DNA from 2 places in the Paraburkholderia sp. BGA-UO-ETr-F21 genome. Region 2 is predicted to be linked to the other one. Evidence: riboswitches for the same ligand, from Rfam matches in the RefSeq annotation. Region 2 holds a riboswitch; the other holds the start of a gene.
What was found. A riboswitch is a leader RNA that binds a small molecule or an ion and turns the genes downstream of it on or off. The one in region 2 is predicted to bind glycine.
Positions count from the first base shown of each region.

Region 1: another riboswitch for glycine. It lies ahead of gcvT (glycine cleavage system aminomethyltransferase GcvT); the one in region 2 lies ahead of AC57B1_RS21140 (D-amino acid dehydrogenase).

Region 1 is NZ_JCAQOY010000016.1:139,176-151,068, forward strand. Features, by position in the region: gene AC57B1_RS11600 (branched-chain amino acid ABC transporter substrate-binding protein) at 1-437, shown strand, start outside; gene AC57B1_RS11605 (hypothetical protein) at 671-943, shown strand; gene AC57B1_RS11610 (hypothetical protein) at 952-1,572, shown strand; gene AC57B1_RS11615 (thiamine pyrophosphate-binding protein) at 1,688-3,418, opposite strand; gene AC57B1_RS11620 (L-serine ammonia-lyase) at 3,634-5,022, opposite strand; gene AC57B1_RS11625 (alginate lyase family protein) at 5,052-6,161, opposite strand; gene gcvP (aminomethyl-transferring glycine dehydrogenase) at 6,321-9,257, opposite strand; gene gcvH (glycine cleavage system protein GcvH) at 9,331-9,711, opposite strand; gene gcvT (glycine cleavage system aminomethyltransferase GcvT) at 9,856-10,974, opposite strand; glycine riboswitch at 11,055-11,210, opposite strand; glycine riboswitch at 11,254-11,336, opposite strand; gene AC57B1_RS11645 (YdgH/BhsA/McbA family protein) at 11,484-11,834, opposite strand.
Region 2 is NZ_JCAQOY010000036.1:1,118-13,010, reverse strand. Features, by position in the region: gene AC57B1_RS21180 (sugar efflux transporter) at 1-856, shown strand, start outside; gene gnd (phosphogluconate dehydrogenase (NAD(+)-dependent, decarboxylating)) at 1,155-2,252, shown strand; gene AC57B1_RS21170 (HAD family hydrolase) at 2,268-2,960, shown strand; gene AC57B1_RS21165 (ankyrin repeat domain-containing protein) at 3,112-3,648, opposite strand; gene AC57B1_RS21160 (hypothetical protein) at 3,789-3,914, opposite strand; gene AC57B1_RS21155 (phosphoketolase family protein) at 4,331-6,724, shown strand; gene AC57B1_RS21150 (acetate/propionate family kinase) at 6,732-7,898, shown strand; gene AC57B1_RS21145 (BON domain-containing protein) at 7,901-8,161, opposite strand; gene AC57B1_RS21140 (D-amino acid dehydrogenase) at 8,343-9,554, opposite strand; glycine riboswitch at 9,745-9,837, opposite strand; gene AC57B1_RS21135 (LysE family translocator) at 10,047-10,679, shown strand; gene AC57B1_RS21130 (PaaI family thioesterase) at 10,721-11,116, shown strand; gene AC57B1_RS21125 (GNAT family N-acetyltransferase) at 11,144-11,671, opposite strand; gene AC57B1_RS21120 (helix-turn-helix domain-containing protein) at 11,678-11,893, opposite strand, start outside.

The DNA.
Region 1 (11,893 bases), on a different contig from region 2:
CGATGGTCAAGCAGATGAAGGCACTGGGCATCAAGGCGCCGCTGATGGGCGGCGAAATGGTCCACACGCCGACGTTCATCCAGATCGCGGGTGACGCGGCGAACGGCACGGTGGCTTCGCTGGCCGGCCTGCCGCTGGAAGAAATGCCGGGCGGCAAGGACTACGTCGCGAAGTACAAGAAGCGTTTCAACGAAGACGTGCAAACGTACTCGCCGTACGCTTACGACGGCGCAATGGCCATGTTCGACGCAATGAAGAAGGCGAACTCGACCGATCCGGCCAAGTATCTGCCGATGCTCGCGAAGACCTCGATGCCGGCAGTGACGTCGTCGAACCTCGCGTACGACAGCAAGGGCGACCTGAAGAACGGCGGCATCACGCTGTACAAGGTTGTCGACGGCAAGTGGACGACGCTGCAAAGCGTGGGTGGGAAGTAAGCCGCTGCCTGGTTTGATGCTGTGAAGGAAACCCCGCTTCGGCGGGGTTTTTTTTGGCCGGACGATTCGTCAAGCTTGCTGATACCCGCCTGCCTGGCCTTCTCCCGAAAAAGAATTGGTCGACAATTTCCCGGCAGTGGCGAGCGATCTCCATTGTGTTTTAAATACGAGAGTTATCGTATAATGGGAGGTGAGATTGTCAGTATCAAACAAGTACAAACAAGTACAAACAGGTGAAACGAGCGGTTATTGCAGCGCTCCAATCGGGCCGGTTCCAGCACGAAGGAAGGTCCGACATTAACGTAAAAAATCTTCTGGCGACGGGGCAGGTGACCGCCGAGTTCGTCGAGGTCCTCGTTGCCCGAAGCAATGGCACGCAATACAGCGCGTCGCCGCACCATCGCGTTGACTCAATCGATGTGCATGTGATCGCGACGGGCGGCTGGTACGTGAAGTTTTACTTTGTGAGCGATCCAGACACCGTGTTCATTAGCGTGCATCAGTGAGTAAAGCCATGAAGATAAAACTGTACGAAGAGGGTGAGAAAAGCAAGGCGGTCTGCGACCACTGCGGACAACTCGTGAGCACAACATTTGCGCGGCGCGACGTACCGTTTAGCGATGGCAAAGGTGAGGTGAAGAATATTCTCGCGGCAGTGTGCGACGTGTGCGGTGAAGTAGCGGCTGTTCCCGCGCAATCGACGCCGGCCATTCGAGAAGCGCGCCGCAAAGAGGTCAAGCCGATCGAGGCGCAACTGCCGGCGATTTATCTGGATGTGCTCGACCTTGCCGCGTTTATCGTCGACAGCACGAGCTCAACCGAATTTCGCAAGGTGTTAATGATCCTTTACCTGCATCGGTTTGCATCCGGCGAGTTCCCACGTGCCAGGCTGATCAAGGCGCATCGCGCGACGTCTGAACGTTTCAAGGAGCGCCGTGGCGCGGCACGTCGTCGGCTTTCCATGAAAGTGACGCCGCGTATTGTCGAGGGTATGAAGACTTTGATGCACGACACGACATTGAGTCAGACGGAAGTCATCAAATCGGTGATCTATCAGATTCACGCGGACGTCGTTGAGTCGCGCAAGCCTGAGCTGATGAGAGAACTCGGCGCGCTGTCAGTGGTCTATGCGTAGCTGCTGCGCGCCTACAGCACGATGAGGCCAGCGGCTTACTGAGGGTGTCCAGGAAGGGTGAGTTCGCGCTCACCCTCACCCTTAAGCCAGATTCCCGTCAGTAACTAGCGAGCGCTTACGTCGATTCCCCCCGCAACTTCCTCCCCTGCTCGCGAATCTGCTCCAGCGTCGCCCCCGGCGTGCTCGCTTCCTGCGGCATAAGAATTTCGATCACCGCGGCGCGCTTCACCTCCATCGCACGCATCAGCGCAGGCAGAAAATCTTCAGTCCGCTCCACCGTCTCGCCATGCGCGCCGAACGAGCGAGCGAACGCCGCGAAATCCGGATTGGTGAGTCCGGTGCCGTGCACGCGATTCGGATAATGCCGCTCCTGATGCATCCGGATCGTGCCGAACTGGCTGTTATTCACCACGATGAAAAGCACGTGCAGGTCGTACTGCATCGCCGTCGCGAGTTCTTGCGCGGACATCATGAAGCAGCCGTCGCCAGCCAGCGCGACGACAGCGCGTTGCGGATACATCGACTTCGCCGCGATCGCCGCCGGCACGCCATAACCCATCGCGCCGCTCGTCGGCGCGAGTTGCGAACGAAAATGGCGATACGAGAAGTGCCGATGCAGCCACGTCGCGTAATTACCCGCACCATTGGTGAGAATCGCGTCGTCCGGTAGATGCGCGCGCAACTGCTGGATCACTTCGCCCATCTGCACGTCGCCGGGAATCTGGCGCGGTTTGCGCCAGTCGAGATACGCCTGATGCGCCTCGCTCGCGGCGCCGGACCAGGCAAGTTGCTCGGACGAAGGCTCCAACTCCGCAAGCATTGCCGCCAGCTCTGGCATGCCGGAGACGATCGGCAGATCCGCCGCATACACGCGTCCCAACTCCTCCGCGCCTTGATGCACATGCACGAGCGTCTGCTTCGTTTTTGGAATGTCGAGCAGCGTGTAGCCGTTGGTCGTCGCTTCGCCTAAACGAGGTCCGATCGCGAGCAATACGTCGGCGTCGCGGATACGTTGCGCGAGCGCAGGATTGATGCCGAGGCCGACATCGCCGGCATAGTTGGGATGCTCGTTGTCGAGCGTGTCCTGATAGCGGAACGCGAGGCCGACCGGCAGTTGCCAATTCTCGACGAAGCGTTGAAAGTCCGCGCACGCAGCAGGCGTCCAGCCGCTGCCGCCCGCGATCACCATCGGCCGTTGTGCGCCTTCGAGCAACGCGCGCAATTTCTCGATCTGCGCCGCCGAAGGTGACGCCGCGACGCGTTGATACGCCGGCGCCCCTGCTACGGCGTCGCATGCGTCGCTCAACACGTCTTCCGGCAGCGACAATACGACGGGACCAGGCCGTCCGGACGTCGCTGTGTGAAACGCATGGCTCAGATACTCGGGAATGCGTTTGGGATCGTCGATTTGCGCAACCCATTTCGCCATCTGACCGAACATGCGCCGATAGTCGATCTCCTGAAACGCCTCGCGGTCGAGATGCTCGCGTGCGCATTGGCCGATCAGCAGGATCATCGGCGTGGAATCCTGAAACGCGGTGTGCACGCCGATCGACGCGTGCGTGGCGCCCGGCCCGCGCGTGACCAGCGCGACGCCGGGCCGGCCGGTCAATTTGCCGACGGCTTCGGCCATATTCGCCGCGGCCGCTTCGTGACGGCACACGATGGTCTGGATCTGTTCGGTTTCGTCGTGCAGCGAATCCAGCACGGCGAGAAAACTTTCACCGGGCACACAGAAAACACGTTCGACACCGTGCGTCAGCAAAGCATCGACGACAAGACGCGCGCCGGTGGTTTGAGCGGCGGAGGAACCGGAAACTGAAACGGGAGCATTCGGCTGCGACATTGCGATGAAGCCTCCAGGCAGTGCATGAGTGCGATGTGAGAATGCAAGCATCGACCGGACGCTGGCCGATGTGGCGCTTCGACAGCTTACGCCGCCAGCGCCTGCGCTGTCACGGCGCAGCGCAACCGTAGCGCTCGCGCATGGCGCGCCGCGCAAATGAAAACGCGGGCCCGAGAGCCCGCGTGATTGCCGTCATGCGCCATGAAGCGCGGAACTCAACACTCGACGATATTCACCGCCAGGCCGCCGCGCGACGTTTCCTTGTACTTGGTCTTCATATCCGCGCCGGTTTCGCGCATGGTCTTGATCACCGAATCGAGCGACACATAGTGGCTGCCGTCGCCGCGCAACGCCATGCGCGCCGCATTGACTGCTTTCACCGATGCCATCGCGTTGCGCTCGATACATGGAATCTGCACCATGCCGCCAACCGGATCGCACGTCAGGCCGAGGTTGTGTTCCATGCCGATTTCCGCGGCGTTCTCGACCTGCCGGGGCGTGCCGCCCATGACCGCGGCGAGTGCGCCCGCCGCCATCGAACAGGCCACGCCCACTTCACCCTGGCAACCCACTTCGGCGCCGGAAATCGACGCGTTCAGCTTGTACAGAATGCCGATCGCCGCAGCGGTCATCAGGAAGTCGATCACGCCTTGCTGATTCGAGCCGGGCATGAAGCGCGTGTAGTAATGCAGCACTGCCGGGATGATGCCGGCCGCGCCGTTGGTCGGCGCGGTGACCACGCGTCCGCCAGCAGCGTTTTCTTCGTTGACGGCGATCGCATAGAGATTGATCCAGTCGACCATGGAAAGCGGATCGCGCAGCGCCAGTTCAGGATTGCCCGACAGCGCACGATACAGCTGCGGCGCACGGCGCTTCACCTGAAACGGGCCGGGCAAGTTACCGTCGGCGTCCGGATTGTTGATGCCACAACCGCGTGCGACGCACGCTTGCATCACGTCCCAGATCTTCAGCAGGCCGGTGCGCGTTTCTTCTTCCGTATGCCAGACGCGCTCGTTTTCCCACATTAACTGAGCGATGCTTTTGCCAGTCGATTCGCACAGCGCAAGCAACTCGTTGCCGCTGCGAAACGAGTGCGGCAATTGATCGACGGCGCTCAGCACTTTCGTGTTCGGCGCACCCGCCGTCACCACGAAACCGCCGCCCACCGACAGATAGGTCGACTCGCGCAACGTCTCACCCTGCGCATCGTAAGCGCGCAGCTTGAGACCGTTCGGATGCTCGGGCAGCGCCTGGCGATAAAACGCAATCTGATCTTTCTGCACGAACGGCACCTCGTGCGTGCCGAGCAGCGCCAGTTTGCGGGACACGCGCACGTTGTCGAGCCGCTCGGCGATCGTGTCCGGGTTCACGGTGTCGGGCGCATCGCCCATCAGGCCGAGCATTACGCCGCGATCGGTGCCGTGCCCCTTGCCTGTCGCGCCGAGCGAGCCATACAGCTCCGCCTTCACCGATGCGGTCGCAGCAAGCAGCCCATCGCGTTCAAGCCCTTGAGCGAACATCAGCGCCGCGCGCATCGGCCCGACCGTATGCGAACTGGACGGACCAATGCCGATTTTGAAGAGATCGAACACGCTGACTGCCATTTACTGCTCCCTGCTGATAGATGGTTGGTTCATCGCGCCGGCAGCGGCAAACACACGGCGAGCCAGGCAGGCGGCGTGGGTGCGAGCTGTAGCGCGATCGGCGTATAGCGCCCGTCGAGGCGTGCCGCCAGGTGGAACAGTTCGGTCGCGTTCTTCGGGTCCCACTGACCCGAATAGCCGGGCAAGCCGGCTTCGCGACGTTTTGCATCGAACGGAACGCTCGAATGCACGAATTCTTCGTGGGTCTTGTTGCCGGCCGCGTATGGCGCGAGCCAGTTCAGCGCGGCTTCCAGCGAAGCGCCGTCCGTGCCCTTCTCCGGCAGCCAGTTGCGGTTATGGCGGCGCGCGGCGAGTGCGGCGGTCACGAGCGGCTGCAGATCGTAGGTGACGTAATGCAGCGCGTCGCGCTCGCTGAAATCGACCGTCGAACCATCCGGTTCGATGTTGTCGCCGATATGCTCGACGAACAACCGCTGGGCCGCGTTGATCATCTTGCGGTTATCGAGCGTGAATGCGGCCATGGCGATCAGTTTGACCCGATGGCTCTGCCAGTTGTTTTTGTACGTGCCTTTGAGCGGCCGCGGCTGCGCGTCGACTTGCCCGATATAGCCGGTCGCGAGTTTCGTGAGAAACGCCATCGACGCATTGCGCGTTTTCACCGGCAACGCGCTCGCCGTCATGTCGTACGCGAGAATCAGCCCTTCGAAGCGGGTTTCGTCGATGGGATTGAAGCTCGGTTGGTACGTCGTGACCCACGCGAACAACAGACGGTCGACGAGCTTCAGATACCGGTCGTCGCTGGTGGCGCGCCAGGCGAGCGCGGCGTCGCGCATCAGATCGAGATCCTGCTCCGCTTCGACGCTCTGGTCGTAAATGCCTTCGTGCGGCAGCGTGCCTTCGGTATGCAGTTTCGCCAGCGCATGCGGCTGGTCGTTCAGATGGGCCTGCACGTTGCTCACCAGCGCTTTCACGCCGGGATCGGCGTTCGTGCGTTCACTGGTTTGCAACGCGGGCGCCGCACAGAAATTCATCGCGGCCTGCGCTTGCGCCAGCGGCAGCAGCACGGCCGCGCCTGCCAGCAACAGTGTGCAGGTTTGCCGCCACGTGGGGGCTCGCCCTGGTTCGGTCCGGCTTTGCATCGATCGCACCTTTCGCGCCATGCGAAACTCCTCGTTTGGCTGATTCGGTGTGTGATGTTAGCCGTTTGCGGCCAGGAGCGACAGAGAACTCAGGAGAGAACCGCACAGCGCCCTGCCGCCTCTTTTCGAGACAGCGGGCGCTGCGCGGCAGCGGTCCGCTTACTCGTAGTCGGCGATCGGCACGCAGGAGCAGAACAGATTGCGGTCGCCGTACACGTTGTCCGCGCGGCCGACCGGCGGCCAATACTTCTTCGCGATCAGCGTGGGCAGCGGATACGCGGCGGTTTCGCGCGCATACGCGTGCTTCCAGTCATTCGCGATGACCACCGCCGCCGTGTGCGGCGCGTGCTTGAGCGGATTGTCCTCGCGGTCCGAGCGGCCATCTTCGACCGCGCGGATTTCCTCGCGGATCGCGATCATCGCTTCGATGAAACGGTCGAGTTCTTCCTTCGATTCCGATTCGGTCGGCTCGACCATCAGCGTGCCCGGCACCGGGAAGCTCATGGTCGGCGCATGGAAGCCGTAGTCGGCGAGACGCTTGGCGACGTCGTCGACGGTGATGCCGCTGGTTTCCTTGATCGGACGCAGATCGAGAATGCACTCGTGCGCGACCAGTCCGCCCGGGCCCGAATACAGCACCGGATAGTGCGGCGCGAGTTTCTTCGCGACGTAGTTCGCGTTGAGGATCGCGGTTTCGGTCGCGGCGGTGAGGTTCTTCGCGCCCATCATCGCGATATACATCCACGAGATCGGCAGGATCGACGCCGAGCCGTACGGTGCGCCGGACACTGCGCCAATGCCGTTCGGCGCGCGTTCATAGCCCGACGAGATCTGGTTCGGCAGGAACTGCGCGAGGTGCGCGCCGACCGCGACAGGACCGACGCCAGGTCCGCCGCCGCCGTGCGGAATGCAGAACGTCTTGTGCAGGTTCAGGTGCGACACGTCGCCGCCGAACTGGCCAGGGGCGGTGAGGCCGACCATGGCGTTCATGTTCGCGCCGTCCACATAGACCTGGCCGCCGTGCGCGTGCACGATCTCGCAGATTTCACGCACGTTCTGCTCGAACACGCCGTGCGTGGACGGGTACGTGATCATGATCGCCGCGAGTTTGTCAGCGTGCTGATCGGCCTTCTTCTTCAGGTCTTCGATATCGACGTTGCCTTGCGCGTCGCAGGCAACCACGACTACCTGCATGCCGGCCATCTGTGCCGACGCGGGGTTGGTGCCGTGCGCCGAAGCGGGAATCAGGCAGACATTACGATGCGCTTCGCCGCGCGACGCATGGTAAGCGTGGATGATCAACAGGCCCGCGTACTCACCTTGCGAGCCGGCGTTCGGCTGCAGCGACACGGCGGCGTATCCGGTGGCGGCGACCAGCATTTCTTCGAGCTGATCGATCATTTCGCGGTAGCCGACGGTTTGCTCCGCCGGTGCGAACGGATGGATCTGGCCGAATTCCGGCCACGTGACCGGCAGCATTTCCGAGGTCGCGTTCAGCTTCATCGTGCACGAACCGAGCGGGATCATCGAGCGGTCGAGCGCGAGGTCCTTGTCGGACAGGCTGCGCAGATAGCGCAGCATTTCCGTTTCCGAATGATGACGGTTGAACACGTGGTGCGTGAGGTACGCGCTGGTGCGTTCGAGCGCGGCCGGCACGGATGCGGTGTTCGATGCGGCCAGTTTTGCGTCGAGCGTGTCGACTTGCGGAGTGTCTTTCGCGCCCGCGGCTTGCGCGAACACTTCGAGCAGATCGGCCAGATCGCGGCGCGAGGTGGTTTCGTCGATCGACAGGCCGACTTGCGTGTCGCTCACGCGGCGCAGGTTGATACGCTTCGCAATCGCTGCGTCGTGCAGCGCTTGCGTGCGTGCGCCGGTTTCGAAAGTGAGCGTGTCGAAGAAGGTTTCGTTGACTAGCGTATAGCCGAGCTGCTTCGCACCTTCGGCCAGCAACGCGGCGATCCGGTTCACGCGCAGCGCGATCGTCTTCAAGCCGTGCGGGCCGTGATAGACGGCGTACATGCTGGCCATGATCGCGAGCAGCGCTTGCGCGGTACACACGTTCGAGGTGGCCTTCTCGCGACGGATATGTTGTTCGCGCGTTTGCAGCGCGAGACGCAGCGCGGGGTTGCCTTGTGCGTCGACGGTCACGCCGACGAGGCGGCCCGGCATCTGACGCTTGAATTCGTCGCGCACAGCGAGGTAAGCCGCATGCGGGCCGCCGAAGCCGACCGGCACGCCAAAGCGCTGCGTATTGCCCACGGCCACGTCCGCGCCCCATTCGCCCGGCGGCGTGAGCACGGTCAGCGCGAGCAGGTCGGCGGCGACCACCACGTGGCCGCCCGCTGCGTGGATGGCTTCGGCCAGGGCGCGGTAGTCGCGCACGTCGCCATTCACGCCCGGGTATTGCAGCAACACGCCGAACGCATTCGCGTTCGCCGCTTCCTCAGCCGGGCCCACTTTGACTTCGATACCGACCGGCGTGGCGCGCGTCTTCACCACTTCGATGGTTTGCGGCAGCACGTCGTCGGCCACGAAGAACACGTTCGACTTCGGCTTGCCGATGCGCTGCAGCAGCGTCATCGCTTCAGCGGCGGCGGTTGCTTCGTCGAGCAACGACGCATTCGAGATCGCCAGACCCGTCAAGTCGACGATCATCTGCTGGAAGTTCAGCAGCGCTTCCAGACGGCCTTGCGAGATTTCCGGCTGATACGGCGTGTACGCGGTGTACCACGCCGGATTTTCCAGCACGTTACGCAGGATCACCGTCGGCGTGTGCGCGTTGTAATAGCCCTGCCCGATATACGAGCGGAACACCTGGTTCTTGTCCGCGAGTTCACGCAGCGCGGCAAGCGCTTCGGCTTCGCTTTTCGGTTGCGCGAAGGGGCCGAGCGGCAGCGTTTCGGTGCGGCGGATCGTCTTCGGAATGACGGCGTCGATCAGCGCGGCGCGCGACGCGAAGCCGAGGGCTTCGAGCATCGAGTGCTGGTCGGCCGCATCCGGGCCGATGTGCCGTTCGGCGAAGGCGTCATGCACTTCGAGCGCGGCGAGCGAGAGAGGAGTGCGGTTCATCAGACGATCCGGGTGTTCGAGCTTCATGGGTGTTCCTGGCGGTGCGGCTATCTCTGCGCGAGGGACGCGCCGCACCAATCGGGTTAAACGTAAAGGTGAATCAGGCGCCGATCGACTTGCTGTACGCGTCGGCGTCGATCAGACGGTCTTGCGTGGCGTCCGCGGCCGGCTTGATCTTGAAGAGCCAGCTTTCGTACGGCGCGGTGTTGACCGAGTCCGGGGTGTCGGCCACGGCCGTGTTCGCTTCGATGATTTCGCCCGAGACCGGCGCGTAGATATCGGAAGCGGCTTTCACCGATTCGATCACGGCGACGGTGTCGCCAGCGGTCACGGTTTTGCCCAGTTCCTGGACTTCGAAGAAGACGATATCGCCGAGCGCTTCCTGCGCATGGTCGGTGATGCCGACCGTCAGCGTGCCGTCCGCTTCGGTGCGGACCCACTCGTGCGATTCGGTGTATTTCAGATCGGCCGGGATGCTCATCGGATGCTCCTATGCGGTGTGATTCGGTAATGACTTAAAGGGCCCCCAAACCTGTCGCTTCGCGCCAGGTTCCCCCGAGGGGAACAAGAAAACTTGGGGCGGCCCGGCGTTTTCTTGTGAAGGTTTGCGCACGCGCCGGCTTGCTTAAACCGCGAGCACTTTGCCGTTGCGCACGAACGGCAGTTTTACCACGCTTGCGGGAACGTTCTTGTCACGAATTTGAACGTGAACGGTGTCGCCCGGCTGCACGCCTTTCGGCACGCGCGCAAAGGCGATCGATTCCTGCATGGTCGGGGAAAACGTGCCGCTGGTGATTTCGCCTTCGCCTTGCGGCGTGACGACTTTCTGATGAGCACGCAGCACGCCTGCTGCCTTGCCGTTGTCCTTCAGCAGGATCAGGCCGACGAACGCGGCCTGCGATCCGTCCGCTTCCAGCTTGCCCTTGCCGACGAAGTCGCGCGGCGAGGTGAGGTCGACCGTCCAGGTGAGGCCGGCGTCGAGCGGCGAGACGTTGTCGTCCATGTCCTGGCCGTACAGGTTCATGCCGGCTTCGAGGCGCAGTGTGTCGCGCGCGCCGAGTCCGGCCGGGCGCACGCCTTGCGCCTGCAGCGCGTTCCACAGCGCTTCGACGTGATCCGCCGGGACGATGATTTCGAAGCCGTCTTCGCCGGTATAGCCCGTGCGGGCTACCGTCAATTCGCCGAACGGCGTGTCTTCGATGCGGGCGGCGTTGAACGGCTTCAGAGCTTCGGTGGCGGCGCGCGCGGCCGGCACGGTTTGCCAGACTTTTTCGCGCGCGTTCGGGCCTTGCACGGCGACGATCGCGTAGTCGCGGCGCGGCGTGATGGTCAGGCCGAAGCCGCCTTCGGCGTTGAGCTGGCCGAACCAGGCGATGTCTTTGTCGGCGGTGCCGGCGTTGACGACCACGCGGAAGTGATCTTCGCCGAAGTAATAGACGATCAGGTCGTCGATCACGCCGCCGTTCGGGTTCAACAGGCAGGAGTACAGCGCGCGGCCGGGCGTTTGCAGCTTGGCGACGTTATTGGCCAGCGCATATTCGAAGAAGGCGCGCACGCGCTCGCCGGTGAAATCGACGACGCACATGTGCGAGACGTCGAACATGCCGGCGTCGGTGCGCACGGCGCGGTGTTCGTCGATTTGCGAGCCGTAGTTGACGGGCATGTCCCAGCCGCCAAAATCGACCATGCGGGCATTGAGCGCACGATGGGTGGCGTTGAGCGGGGTGTGTTTGAGTTCGGTCATGGGGCCTCGGGCATCTCGCGAAACAAAAAAGGCCATGCGGCGCTACGCCTCGCGGCCTTTTAGCTGCGAGCGATGCGTTGCATGGCCCCTCTGTCCTCGATACCTGAGAGATTGCGTTGCCGTGAGAATGTGAATCCGTCACGGTGAAACGCGCGCCCCTTCGGTGGGCAGCCTGCCAGAATCTGTATCGATCAAACGATCGCAGACGGCTACTGCCGCTCTCCAGAGTGCGAAAAACCGGTGCGTTGAGCTTGATTCAACGCGGGTTCTTCGACGCGGTCGGTCCTTTTGCCTGAGAGTTTGCGGGTGTGCCCCTTCGGCGGCGCGGCCTGCGGTTTCCTGCGGCCAGCGCGCTCTCCCGACGCGTGCGGCGAATGTACGCGAGGGCCGGGGGCTTGTCAAATCTGGGCCCGCGAGCGGCACGGCGGTTGGCGCGGCGTCTTGCCCTCGCCAAAAAAGCGCGGGACGCGATGCCCGCGCTTGCACTGCTTCGGCGCCTGAGCGCGCGATTATTCGCCGATGGCGTGTGCCGCGTTGTCCAGTTCCTGATTCAGCACGCGCTGTTCGTCGCTGGACAGGCCACCGCCGTGTTGCGCGGCCATGTCATGCGCTTCCTGACGGATCACGTCGAGGCGATGGTGCAGCGCGCCGCCTTGCGGGGGCGGGTAGTAGCCCTGATTCACGCGATTGTCGATACGACGGCTGAGATTCTCGATGCGGCCGTCGACCTGGCGCAGGCGCTGATCCGCGATCTGCTGCGGGTTGGGGCGCGGTGCCGGCGCGGGTTGAGGCGTCACCACACAGGCGGCGAGCGAACTGAGCAGGGCGCACGCGGCGAGCGCGCGGATAGTACGGGGCATGAACTCTCCGGAAGTCATAGTCGTTTTGTCTTGCTACTTGGGTAGCAACGGCTGACTGC
Region 2 (11,893 bases):
GGTGTTCGGGCCGTCGGTGGGCGCGCTGGTGCTCGCCGCCAGCAGCTTCTACGGGCTGTTTCTGTTCGCCGCCGCCAGTTTCGGTGCCTGCGCGGCCATTGTCTGGCGCATGCGGGAGCCGCAGGGTCATCTGGGCGATCACACGGTGGAAGACACGGCGTCCGAACCTTCCGCTTCGATTACCGTGCCGCCGCTCACCGCACCCGGCGAGGACGCGCACGAGGACCTGCCCGGCGTCGCCTCGGCCAACGACATCCGCCGCGCGGTTGCCGCGCTCACGTTGCTCGGCCTTGCCGCGAACGCCACCATGATCGTGCTGCCGCTCTATATCGTGCACGGTCTGAGCGGCACGCATCTGGACGTGTCGATCATGCTCGGCCTCGGGGCTCTGATGGAGATTCCGATGATGCTCGCGCTCGGCGCGAAGTCGTCGGCGTTGCACAAGCCGAACTGGCTCGGCGCGTGTGCTGCGGTGCACGCGGTGTATTTCGCCGGGATGGCACTGGCGGGCAATGTCCATGTGCTGATTCCCATGCAGATGCTCAACGCGTTCGTCGTCGCGGTGACGTCGTGTCTGGGCATGACGTACGTGCAGGATCTGATGCCCCACGCGCCCGGCCGCGCCACCGCGCTCTTCTTCAACGCGGCGCGGGTCGGCTCGATTCTCTCGGGCGTGTTGTCCGGTTTGCTGGTGCAGGCGTTCGGCTATCGCGGCACGTTTATGTTCTGCGGCTTGCTGGCGTTATGCGCGCTCGTGCTCTTCGCCGTGCCGGGCGATCGCTATCCGGTGATGTGGCAGGCCGTGAAGCGTTTTGTGCGTTCGCAATACGGCAAACTTCAGGCAAGGCGGCAATAGACGCTCGAGCCCGTTCGAGTCCCCGCCCGCGAGGCCGAAGTGTAAGAGGTCCGTCAGCCGAATCGAAGCCTGCACGAGCGGGATGCCGCGCAGCCACTCATGTCAGGAACTTTACGCCGCGCAAAGCCTCTGCAAAGAAGCGTATCGTCTTTCGATACATACGGTGGCGCAGCTTCGCAGCACGAGACAAACGCGTGGCCGCCGCGCGTTTGGCGCACGCAGGAAAACACCACTAAAGTAAGCGTAGTCGCGCGCGATCGTTCGCGCCGCCACTGGAACACGCAGCGAAATCACAAACATTGCCGCAGTACAACGAAGCAAATCGAGCAGCGCAACGAGGCACTTTCCGGAGCGAGATATGCAGCTAGGCATGATTGGATTGGGACGCATGGGCGCCGACATGGTGCGGCGTCTGACGAAGGGCGGTCAGCAATGCATCGCTTACGACGTGCAGCCCGCGGCGGTGGAGAAGCTGAAACAGGACGGCGTGGCGGGCGCGGCGTCGCTGGAGGATCTGATCGCGCAACTCGAGAAGCCCCGCGCCGTATGGCTGATGGTGCCGGCCGCGGTGGTCGATATGACGCTGGAGAAACTCGTGCCTTTGCTGGAGCCCGGCGACATCGTGATCGACGGCGGTAATTCCTACTATCACGACGACATTCGCCGCAGCGCTGAGTTGGCCAAACGCCAGCTTCACTATGTGGACGTCGGCACGAGTGGCGGCGTGGCGGGCCGCGAGCGCGGCTACTGTCTGATGATCGGCGGCGAACCGGAGGTCGTGAAGCGGCTCGAACCGATTTTCTCCACCCTCGCGCCGGGCGCGGGCGCCGCGCCGGCTACACCCGGCCGAGTCAGCGGCGCGAGCACCGCGGAGCAGGGCTTTCTGCACTGCGGGCCGCACGGCGCGGGGCACTTCGTCAAGATGGTTCACAACGGCATCGAGTACGGCTTGATGGCCGCCTACGCCGAGGGGCTGAACATTCTGCGCCACGCGGACGCCGGCAAGCACGCGCGCGAGGCCGACGCCGAAACGTCGCCGCTGCGGCGTCCCGAGTTGTATCAGTACGATCTGAATCTCGCCGACGTCACCGAGGTCTGGCGGCGCGGCAGCGTGATCGGTTCATGGCTGCTCGATCTGATTGCCGGCTCGCTGGTCAGCGACGCCGATCTGCAGAACTACGCAGGGCGCGTATCCGATTCGGGCGAGGGGCGCTGGACGGTGGCGGCCGCCATCGACGAAGGCGTGCCCACGCCGGTGCTGAGCGCCGCGCTGTTCGCGCGCTTCAGTTCGCGCGGCGAAGCGGATTTTGCGAACCGGGTGCTTTCGGCGATGCGGCATGATTTCGGCGGCCACGTCGAGAAAGCGGCCACGCCGTCCGATGGGCCGAAAGGCTGATTCCAGGGAGCCGCGATGCAAGCCACTACTGCTACGCCGCACGACGTCGTGTTTCTGTTCGATTGCGATAACACCCTGCTGGACAACGACCTTGTGCTGGCCGATCTGCGCGCGCACATGATGCGGGAGTTCGGCGCGCAGAACGCCGCGCGATACTGGGAAATCTTCGAGACGCTGCGCACGGAACTCGGTTACGCCGACTACCTGGGCGCGCTGCAGCGCTATCGCCTTGAGCGGCCGCGCGACACGCGGCTCCTGCTCATGTCCTCGTTCCTGATCGACTATCCGTTTGCGAGCCGTCTGTATCCGGGCGCGCTGAATGTGCTGCGGCACCTGAGCGCACACGGTCCCACGGTTATCCTCTCCGACGGAGATGTGGTGTTCCAGCCGCGCAAGATCGAACGCTCCGGGCTATGGGATGAGGTCGAAGGGCGGGTGCTGATCTACATCCACAAAGAGTTGATGCTCGATCAGGTGATGGAGTGTTATCCCGCCCGCCACTATGTGATGGTCGACGACAAGCTGCGGATTCTGGCAGCCATGAAAAGGGCGTGGGGGGCGAAACTGACGACGGTGTTTCCCCGCCAGGGGCACTATGCGTTCGACCCGAAAGAGATCGCCAGCAATCCGCCGGCGGATGTGACCGTCGAGCGAATCGGAGAGCTGGTGGATATCGACGTGGAGTGGCTGTTGGCGGAGAAAGGCTAGGTCTTTCGCGGCGCTTGCGAGTCTGCGTGGATCATTCCCGCTCACAGAGATGTAACAAGCGCCGCAAGCCAACGCCGCTCCAGCGCAAGAACCGAGTTTCTTCAAGCCTCACCGCGGTTCAAGAGCCAGGTTCCTGCAAACGCGCTGCGTCTCAGGAACCAAGCTCCTTCAAACGCGCTTGCGCTTCGCCGGCGCCCATACGGCCGGCTGCGTCCATGGCCGTTACGCCATTCGCATCGCGCGCTTTCGGATCAGCGCCGTGCGCAATCAGCAATTCCATGATCGCCGTGCGATTGAACATCGCGGCGATCATCAACGCGGTGCGTCCGTCCGGCGACGCGCCTTCCACATCCGCACCATGCGCGAGCAAGGTTTCGATCACCGTGTCGAAGCCCTTGAAAGCCGCGCCCGCTATCGGCGTCTGCCCGTTGTCGTTGCGCAGGTTCGGATCGGCGCCGCGTTCGAGCAGCGTGCGCACGGCTTCGACGTGACCGTGGTAACTGGCCAGCATGACGAGGCTGTCGCCCTTGTCGTTACGCAAATTCGGCGGTACGCCTTTTTCGATCACCGCCGCGAGCATCGCGGCATCGCCGCGCCGCGCGAGGTCGAAGACCTGCTGCGCCAGTTCGAGCAATTCCGGGTCGATCGGCTGGCCGGCGGGCGGGGAAGTATCAGCGTGGTCCGTCAATGGCATCTCCTTGCAGTAAGCCGGGCGCCGCAAGTCTCGCGAACGCATGAATACGCACGAGTATGCATGAGATGGCGCCGGCAAGATTCTCTCAGGATACACATCTTGGGCCGGCCACGCCCGCGTCAGCGCCGCAGCGCTCAGCCGTGCCCGAACAGCTTGACCAGCAAGCCGAACACACCGATCAGAACAGCGACACCCGCGAACAGCAGCACGAATGTGATAACGAGGATCAACGGTGCTTTCCAGCGGCTGGGTGTCGGCATGATCGAGTGGTCAGGTGAGGAGGGTAGACAAAGCGGGATGCGCGGATGCGCTCCGCCGCCGTGCGTACAGCTTCACGAGCATAAACGCATTCCCTTAATATGCGCTTAAGTCTGGCGCAAGCGGCGCGATGCCGAGCATCTGCGTTTCTGCGCAGACGGTGTTGGCTCAAACCGGAGGCGATTGCATCGAACCATGCCGCGCGCTTCCTGTCACACTGCGTGACGTGAACGGGCTCGCCGCCTGAAAAGCGGCATGGATTCCCGCTGCAATGAGGTTTGGCCTCTACGCTTTCGTTATGTCATCTGCGTGACAGGATGGCCGGGTGCGCTGATTTCTGCGCGCCCGCCGCATCACGAACCATCACCGCCGCCGCACCCGCTAACCCGCCTGACCGTCCTTTTCAAGGAGTGAAGCCGTGGCTGAAGCAACTTCCCGTCCTACACCGCCGCAAGTTCTAGACGCCGATACGTTGCGCAACATGGATCGCTACTGGCGCGCCTGCAACTACCTCTCGGCCGGCATGATCTATCTGCGCGACAATCCGCTGCTGCGCGAACCGCTGAAGCCCGAACACATCAAGAACCGCTTGCTGGGCCATTGGGGTTCGGACCCGGGGCAGAGTTTCCTGTTGGTGCATCTGAACCGGCTGATCAGGAAGCTCGATCTGAATGTCATCTACGTGGCGGGTCCCGGTCACGGTGCGCCGGCCACGCTCGCGCATTGCTATCTGGAAGGGCATTACTCGGAAATCTATCCGGACCGCAGCGAAGACGAAGCCGGCATGCAGCGCTTTTTCCGGCAGTTCTCGTTTCCCGGCGGCATCGGTTCGCATTGCACGCCCGAGACGCCCGGCTCGATTCACGAAGGCGGCGAACTCGGCTATAGCCTCTCGCACGGCTACGGCGCGGCGTTCGACAACCCCGATCTGATCGTCACCGTCATGATCGGCGACGGCGAAGCGGAAACCGGGCCGCTTGCCACCTCGTGGCACTCGAACAAATTCCTCAATCCGATCCGTGATGGCGCGGTGTTGCCGGTACTGCATCTGAACGGCTATAAGATCGCCAATCCGACCATTCTCGCGCGCATTCCCCGCGAAGAGCTGGAAGCCTTGCTGTCCGGCTACGGCCACAAGCCGTATTTCGTCGAAGGCGACGATCCCGCCGTCATGCATCAACAGATGGCGGCTACGCTCGAACAGTGCATCGGAGAAATCCGCGCGATCCAGCAGCATGCGCGCGAGCGCAACGACGCGTCGCGGCCACGCTGGCCGATGATCGTGCTGCGTTCGCCCAAAGGCTGGACCGGCCCGAAGGAAGTCGACGGCCACAAGGTAGAAGGCTCGTGGCGCGCGCATCAGGTGCCGGTGCTCGATCCGGTGACCAATGGCAAGAGTCTGAAGCTGGTGGAAAGCTGGTTGCGCAGTTACGAGCCCGAGTCGCTGTTCGACGAAGCGGGGCGCCTCGTGCCGGAGTTGCGCGAGCTCGCCCCGAAGGGGGCGCGCCGGATCAGCGCGAATCCGCATGCGAACGGCGGCCTGTTATGCAAGACGCTCGACATGCCGGCGTTTCGCGATTTCGCGGCCGCGGTGAAGAAACCGGGTGGCTCGTATCTATCGCCGACCGAAGTGCTCGGCAAGTTCCTGTGCGAAGTGATGCGCCGGAACATGACGAACTTTCGTGTGTTCGGCCCCGACGAAACCGCGAGCAACAAGCTGACCGCGATCTATGAAGCGTCCGGGAAAACCTGGCTCGCGCAGACCGTCCCGAGCGACGCGGACGGCGGCGAACTATCGGTGGACGGCCGCGTGATGGAAATGCTCAGTGAACACACGCTCGAAGGCTGGTTCGAAGGCTATGTGCTGACCGGCCGGCACGGCCTGTTCGCCACTTACGAAGCGTTCGTGCACGTGATCGATTCCATGTTCAATCAGCACGCCAAGTGGCTGGAGAAGGCGAAACGTGATCTCGGCTGGCGCCAGCCGGTGCCGTCGATCAACCTGCTGATCACCTCGCTCGTGTGGCGGCAGGATCACAACGGCTTTACGCACCAGGACCCCGGTTTTCTCGATGTCGTTACGAACAAGAGCCCGGACGTGGTGCGTATCTATCTGCCACCGGACGCGAATTGCCTGTTAAGCGTCGCCGATCATTGCTTGCGTTCGCGCGATTACGTCAACGTGATCGTCGCCGACAAGCAGCCGCATTTGCAGTATCTCGACATGGACGCGGCGGTCACGCATTGCACCAAAGGTATCGGCATCTGGGACTGGGCGTCGACGGATCAGGGCGTCGAGCCCGATGTGGTGATGGCCTGCGCGGGCGACATCGCGACCATGGAGGCGCTCGCCGCCGTGCAGATTCTGAAGGAGCAGTTCACCGACCTGAAGATCCGCTTTGTCAACGTGGTCGATCTGTTCCGGTTGATGCCGGAGCACGCGCATCCGCACGGTTTGTCCGACCGCGATTTCGATTCGTTGTTTACCGCCACCAAACCGGTGATTTTCAATTTCCACTCGTATGCGTCGCTGGTTCACAAGCTGACTTATAACCGCACGAACCACGACAACCTGCATGTGCATGGCTATCACGAGAAGGGCAACATCAACACGCCGCTCGAACTGGCGATCATCAACCAGGTCGACCGCTTTTCGCTCGCGATCGACGTGATCGATCGCGTGCCGAAACTGCGCGGGGTCGGCGACCATGCGAAGGAATGGTTGCGTGGCCAGATCATCGAACATCTGGCGTATGCGCATGCCGAGGGCATCGACCGGGAAGAGATCCGCAACTGGACGTGGAAAGGCTGAGCGGGTCATGACCATACGCACTCCAGACGGTGCTGACGATCAAACGATTCTGGTGTTGAACAGCGGTTCGTCGTCGCTGAAGTTCGGCTTGTTCCGGTACGCCAGTGGCGACGAATCGCTCCTGCTGGAAGGCAGCGCGCAAGGCATTGGACGCAGCGACGGCAGTTTGCGGATCAAGGCGCCCGACGGCCGCGTGCTGCTGCAGCAGGAGCACGAACTGGAATCGCAGACCGACGCGCTGCAAAAGCTCGCGCAGGTGCTCGCGCAACAGCATCATGCGCGGCCTTCGGCGGTAGGGCATCGGGTGGTGCATGGCGGGCCGCATTTGCGCATGCATCAGCGGATTAGCGCCGACGTGCGGCGTCAATTGCAGGACGCCGTGCACTTTGCGCCGCTGCACATTCCCCCGGCACTTGCGTTGATCGACGAGGCCGAGAAAATTTTCTACGATGCACCGCATTTCGCCTGTTTCGATACGGCGTTTCACGCCACGCTGCCGCCGCGCGCGGCACAACTCGCGTTGCCGCGCCGTTATGTGGAGGCCGGCGTGATGCGCTACGGTTTTCACGGGCTGTCTTATGAATCACTGGTGACGCGGCTCGGCGCCGACTTGCCGGCGCGCGCGGTGTTCGCGCATCTCGGCAACGGTTCGAGCGTGTGCGCGTTGCGCGACGGCCAGTCGATCGATACGTCGATGGGCCTGACGCCGACCGGCGGCGTGCCGATGGGCACACGCAGCGGCGATCTCGACCCGGGTGTGCTGCTGTATCTGATGCGCGTGGAGAGGCTCGATGCCGGCGCGTTGGAGACGCTGCTCAATCGCGAGAGCGGTCTTGCCGGCTACGCGGATGGCGAGAGCGATATGCAGGCGTTGGAAAAACGCGCTGCGGCGGGCAATGCGAATGCGTCGCTCGCGATCGATGCCTTTGCCACTGCGGTGCGTAAGACGATCGGCGGCTATGCGGCGTTGCTGGGCGGAATCGATTTGCTGGTGTTTACCGGCGGCATTGGCGAGCACAGCGAGGCGATTCGCACGCGCGTCTGCGACGGACTGGCTTTCATGGGACTAACCGAAGGCGATCCGGCGGGCAAGGTGAAGGCGATTCACACCGAGGAGGAAAAGCAGATCGCGCGGCATTGCCGCGCGCTTGTACGTCAGGCAACCAAGGGCTGACTTCATTCGGGCTTGATGACAGTGTGATCCAGAACGCCCGTTACGCCGAACAGGCGCGTCACGTCTTCGAGTGCAGCGGTGCGTTGCTGGTCGCGCTGCAACTCGCCATGCAGCGTGATACGGCCGCGCGAGACTTGGACCTTCACGGCATGCTCGGGAACCGCGGCGTCCCAGGCGAGACGCCGCGTCGCTTCCATGGCGATCTGTGCGTCGCTCAGGCGTGTGTTGTGTGCCTTGGTTTTTGCGGTGCGGGCGTGCGGCATGGGTTCTCCACCGAAGTAACACGGATGGAAGAACACTAGCAGAAATGGAGCATCTGCCATTGGCTGACGGCGGCGATTTCACGCCACAGCCGCCGCCCAAACTCCCGCAGCACGGGGAGTTCAAGTCGGGCGACGACTGTGATGTCGAGCCAACGCCCTCAGCGAAACCCCCGCATCACGCCTACTGAATCGCGCCCGCGAGTGCCTGCGCGGTTGCGGCCGACAAGGTCCAGCCCAAATGTCCGTGCCCGGTGTTGTAGAACACGCCACGCCGTTTTCCACGGCCCACCTTGGGCAGCATGCTCGGCAGCATCGGCCGCAAGCCCGCCCACGGAATCACGCGCGAGGTCGATACCTCAGGGAAATACCGCCGCGTCCAGTCCACTAGCGGTGCAATCCGGTCCGAACGGATATCCCGGTTGAAGCCGTTGATCTCCGCCGTGCCGGCCACGCGAAAGCGATCCACGCCCAGGCGGCTCGTCACGATCTTCGCGCTGTCGTCGAGCAGGCTCACCCAGGGGGCGCGCTGCTGGCTGATTTCGTCATCGAGACAAACAGTGATCGAATAGCCCTTCACCGGATAGATATTCACGTGGTCGCCGAGCATGGCTGCAAAATCGCGGCTCTTCACCCCGGCGCAGACGACGATCCGTTCGAACGCAAAGCGCTGCGATTCGCCTTCGAGATTGACCGCCAGTGTAAAACGGCCCTCGGCAGGCTGCTCGATCGAGGTGATCTCGGCATCGTAATGAAATTCGACGCCGTGCCGCACGCACGCCTGAGCAAGGCCGCGCGTGAACTTGTGAATATCGCCGGTCGAATCGGACGGCGTGAAGAATCCGCCGTAAAAATCGCCGTGCAACGTGGGTTCGATGCCATGCAGCTCGCTCGCCGTCACCGGGCTGCGCTCGAGGCCGCCTTCGCGCAGCAATGCGTTCACCTTGCTGGCGGCATCGAATTCCTTGCGCGTCTTGTAGATATGCAGAATGCCGCGCCGTTCGAGATCGAAGTCGATGCCTTCGGTTTCGGCAATCGAAAACAGATGCTCGCGCGCGGCGATCGCGAGCCGCACGGTTTCGACGGTGTTCGCCCGATAGTGCGGAATCTGCCGCAGGAATTCGCCCATCCACGAGTACTTGTGCCAGGTGGGTGTGGGATTGAGCAACAGTGGGGCGTCGCGCGTGAGCATCCAGCGCAGGCCTTTCATGACGGTGGCCGCGCTGTTCCAGACTTCGGCATTGCTGGCGGACAACTGCCCGCCGTTGGCGAACGAGGTCTCCATCGCCGCATAGCGGTGGCGTTCGAAAACGGTGACGTGGTGGCCGCGCTGGGCGAGGGCGTGAGCGGTCGTGACGCCGGTAATGCCGGCGCCGATAATGGCGATTCGTGACATGTCATGGTCCAGAGTAGTTGAGCATCACCGGTGTCGATTTCATGTCGAAACCGGCGTCGATGCCCCATCTGTCCATGTACCTGAGAGTTTCTTCCCCGCGGCGGCCGGCCCGTCATGAGTGATGAGCCGTGCGCGGAGAATCCCCTTCGGTGGGCGCACGCGGTATGCCGGTGCGCCGCTCTCCAGATGTTCCTGCTGCGCGGTCCTTTTGCCTGAGAGTTTCCGGGGCGGTTGCTCCGTCGGCGTCGTCCGAATTTCTGACGATCTCTCCCGCGCTGCATTGCAGAACGGCTCGACGATACCGTTCAAAATAATTCGCCGCAAGTGTTTCGTGCGAGTCACCGCGCAAGAAGTGGCCAGAAGCGCCGCAATTGAACATGAATGCGGCTCATACGCCAATGCGAATTTCTCAAGCCGGCCGCGACGCTGAAATCGGCGGCATCGGCTATATTTGGCGGCACTGTCCGACTTTCATTCGCCAAGGAGAATGCCGTGCCCGCCCTCACAACGCTGCTCGCCTTCGGTCTGGTCTCGCTCGGCATGGTGCTCACGCCCGGGCCGAACATGATCTACCTGATCTCGCGATCGCTCTGTCAGGGGCGTCGCGCGGGCCTCGTTTCTCTTGGCGGCGTCGCGCTCGGCTACGTGTTCTACATGTTCTGCGCGGCGTTCGGCATTACCGCGCTGCTGCTGACGGTGCCCTACGCGTACGACGCATTGCGTTTCGGCGGCGCGCTCTATCTGTTGTATCTGGCCTGGCAAGCGGTCAAACCGGGCGGCCGTTCGCCGTTCCAGGTGCGCGACCTGCCGCACGACAGCCGCAGCAAGCTCTTCACCATGGGGCTCGTCACCAACCTCGCGAATCCGAAGATCGCGGTGATGTACCTGTCGCTGCTGCCGCAGTTCATTTCGCCGGGGCACGGCAGCGTGCTCGCGCAGTCGATCGCGTTCGGCTGCGTGCAGATCGTCATCAGCGTGACGGTCAATGCGCTGATCGCGAGCATGGCGGGCTCGATTGCCGTGTTTCTCGCCGGGCGGCCGGTGTGGTTGCTGGTGCAGCGCTGGTTGATGGGCACCGTGCTTGCCGGACTTGCGGTCCGCATTGCGCTCGATTCGCGCCGTTGAGCGCATCTTGCATCTCTCATCTCGAACACAAAGGCATGCTCATGTCCGACTTTCCCATCGACAACCCGTTTCTCGAATCGCTCGGCGTTCGCCTGACGCAATGGCGCGACGGTTACGCGGAACTGGTCATGCCGATCGATGCCAGCAAGCTCAATCGCCAGGGCGTGCTGCAAGGCGGCGCGATCGCGACGCTGCTCGATGCGTCGGCGGGTTATGCGGGCATCTTCGCGCCGAGCGGCGACCCGGCCCGGCATGCGTTCACGCTGTCGCTGACCACCAACTATCTCGATAAGGGACTCGGTGAACTGGTCACCGCCAAGGGTTTTCTGGAGCGCGCGGGCCGCTCGATTTTTTTCTCGCGGAGCGAGGCGTGGGTGGACGGCAAGCTGCTGATCGCCAGCGCGCAGGGCACGTTCAAATATTCGAAGACCGCGTGAGGCGCACAGGCCGGCCCCGCGCTTCGCTCATAGCGCCTTGTACATGATGGTGGTCGAGTCGAACTCATGGGTGTGCGTGCCACGCGCGTATCCCGGGATCACACCTGCTGTCCGATAACCCAGTGCGGTATAGAGCGGCTCGGCGTGGTCGCCGGTGCGGGTGTCGAGCGTGAGCAGGCTGCGCTGCAATTCATGCGCACGGCGTTCGAGTTCCGTCATCAGCGCCCGCGCAATGCCCTGACGGCGGAACGCCGGATGGACCAGCAGTTTGCGCACCTCGGCGCGATGCCGCTGATTCGGCATCGTGTCGTAATCCAGTTGCACGGTGCCCGCAATCGCTTCGCCCTGACGCGCGACTAGCAACATCAGGCCGCCGGCACGCAACGAAGGCAGCACTTTGATGCGCCAGAACGCTTCGCACTCGTCGGCGCCACACGGCATCACGAAACCGACGCTGGCCCCGTCATGCACGCAGGCGCCCAGCAGCGCGCCGAGTTCAGGGAGATGACGCACGAGGTCGTCGGCGGAGAAAGGGGTGAGGGTGGTCGCGCTCATGCTGGCTCACACGATGAACAGAATATAGCGCGCCGCGCTGTGCGCGGGCGTCACGAAAGCGCTGGGGCCGAACAGTTGGTAGCGCAGGCAGTCGCCGGGTTGCAGGTCGTGGCGCTGGCCGTCCACGGTGATCTGCAACTGCCCTTCCAGCAGGATCAGATGATGTTCGAGCCCGGGCCGCGGCGACGCGTTGTAGGTAATGCGCACGCCGGCGTCGAGTTC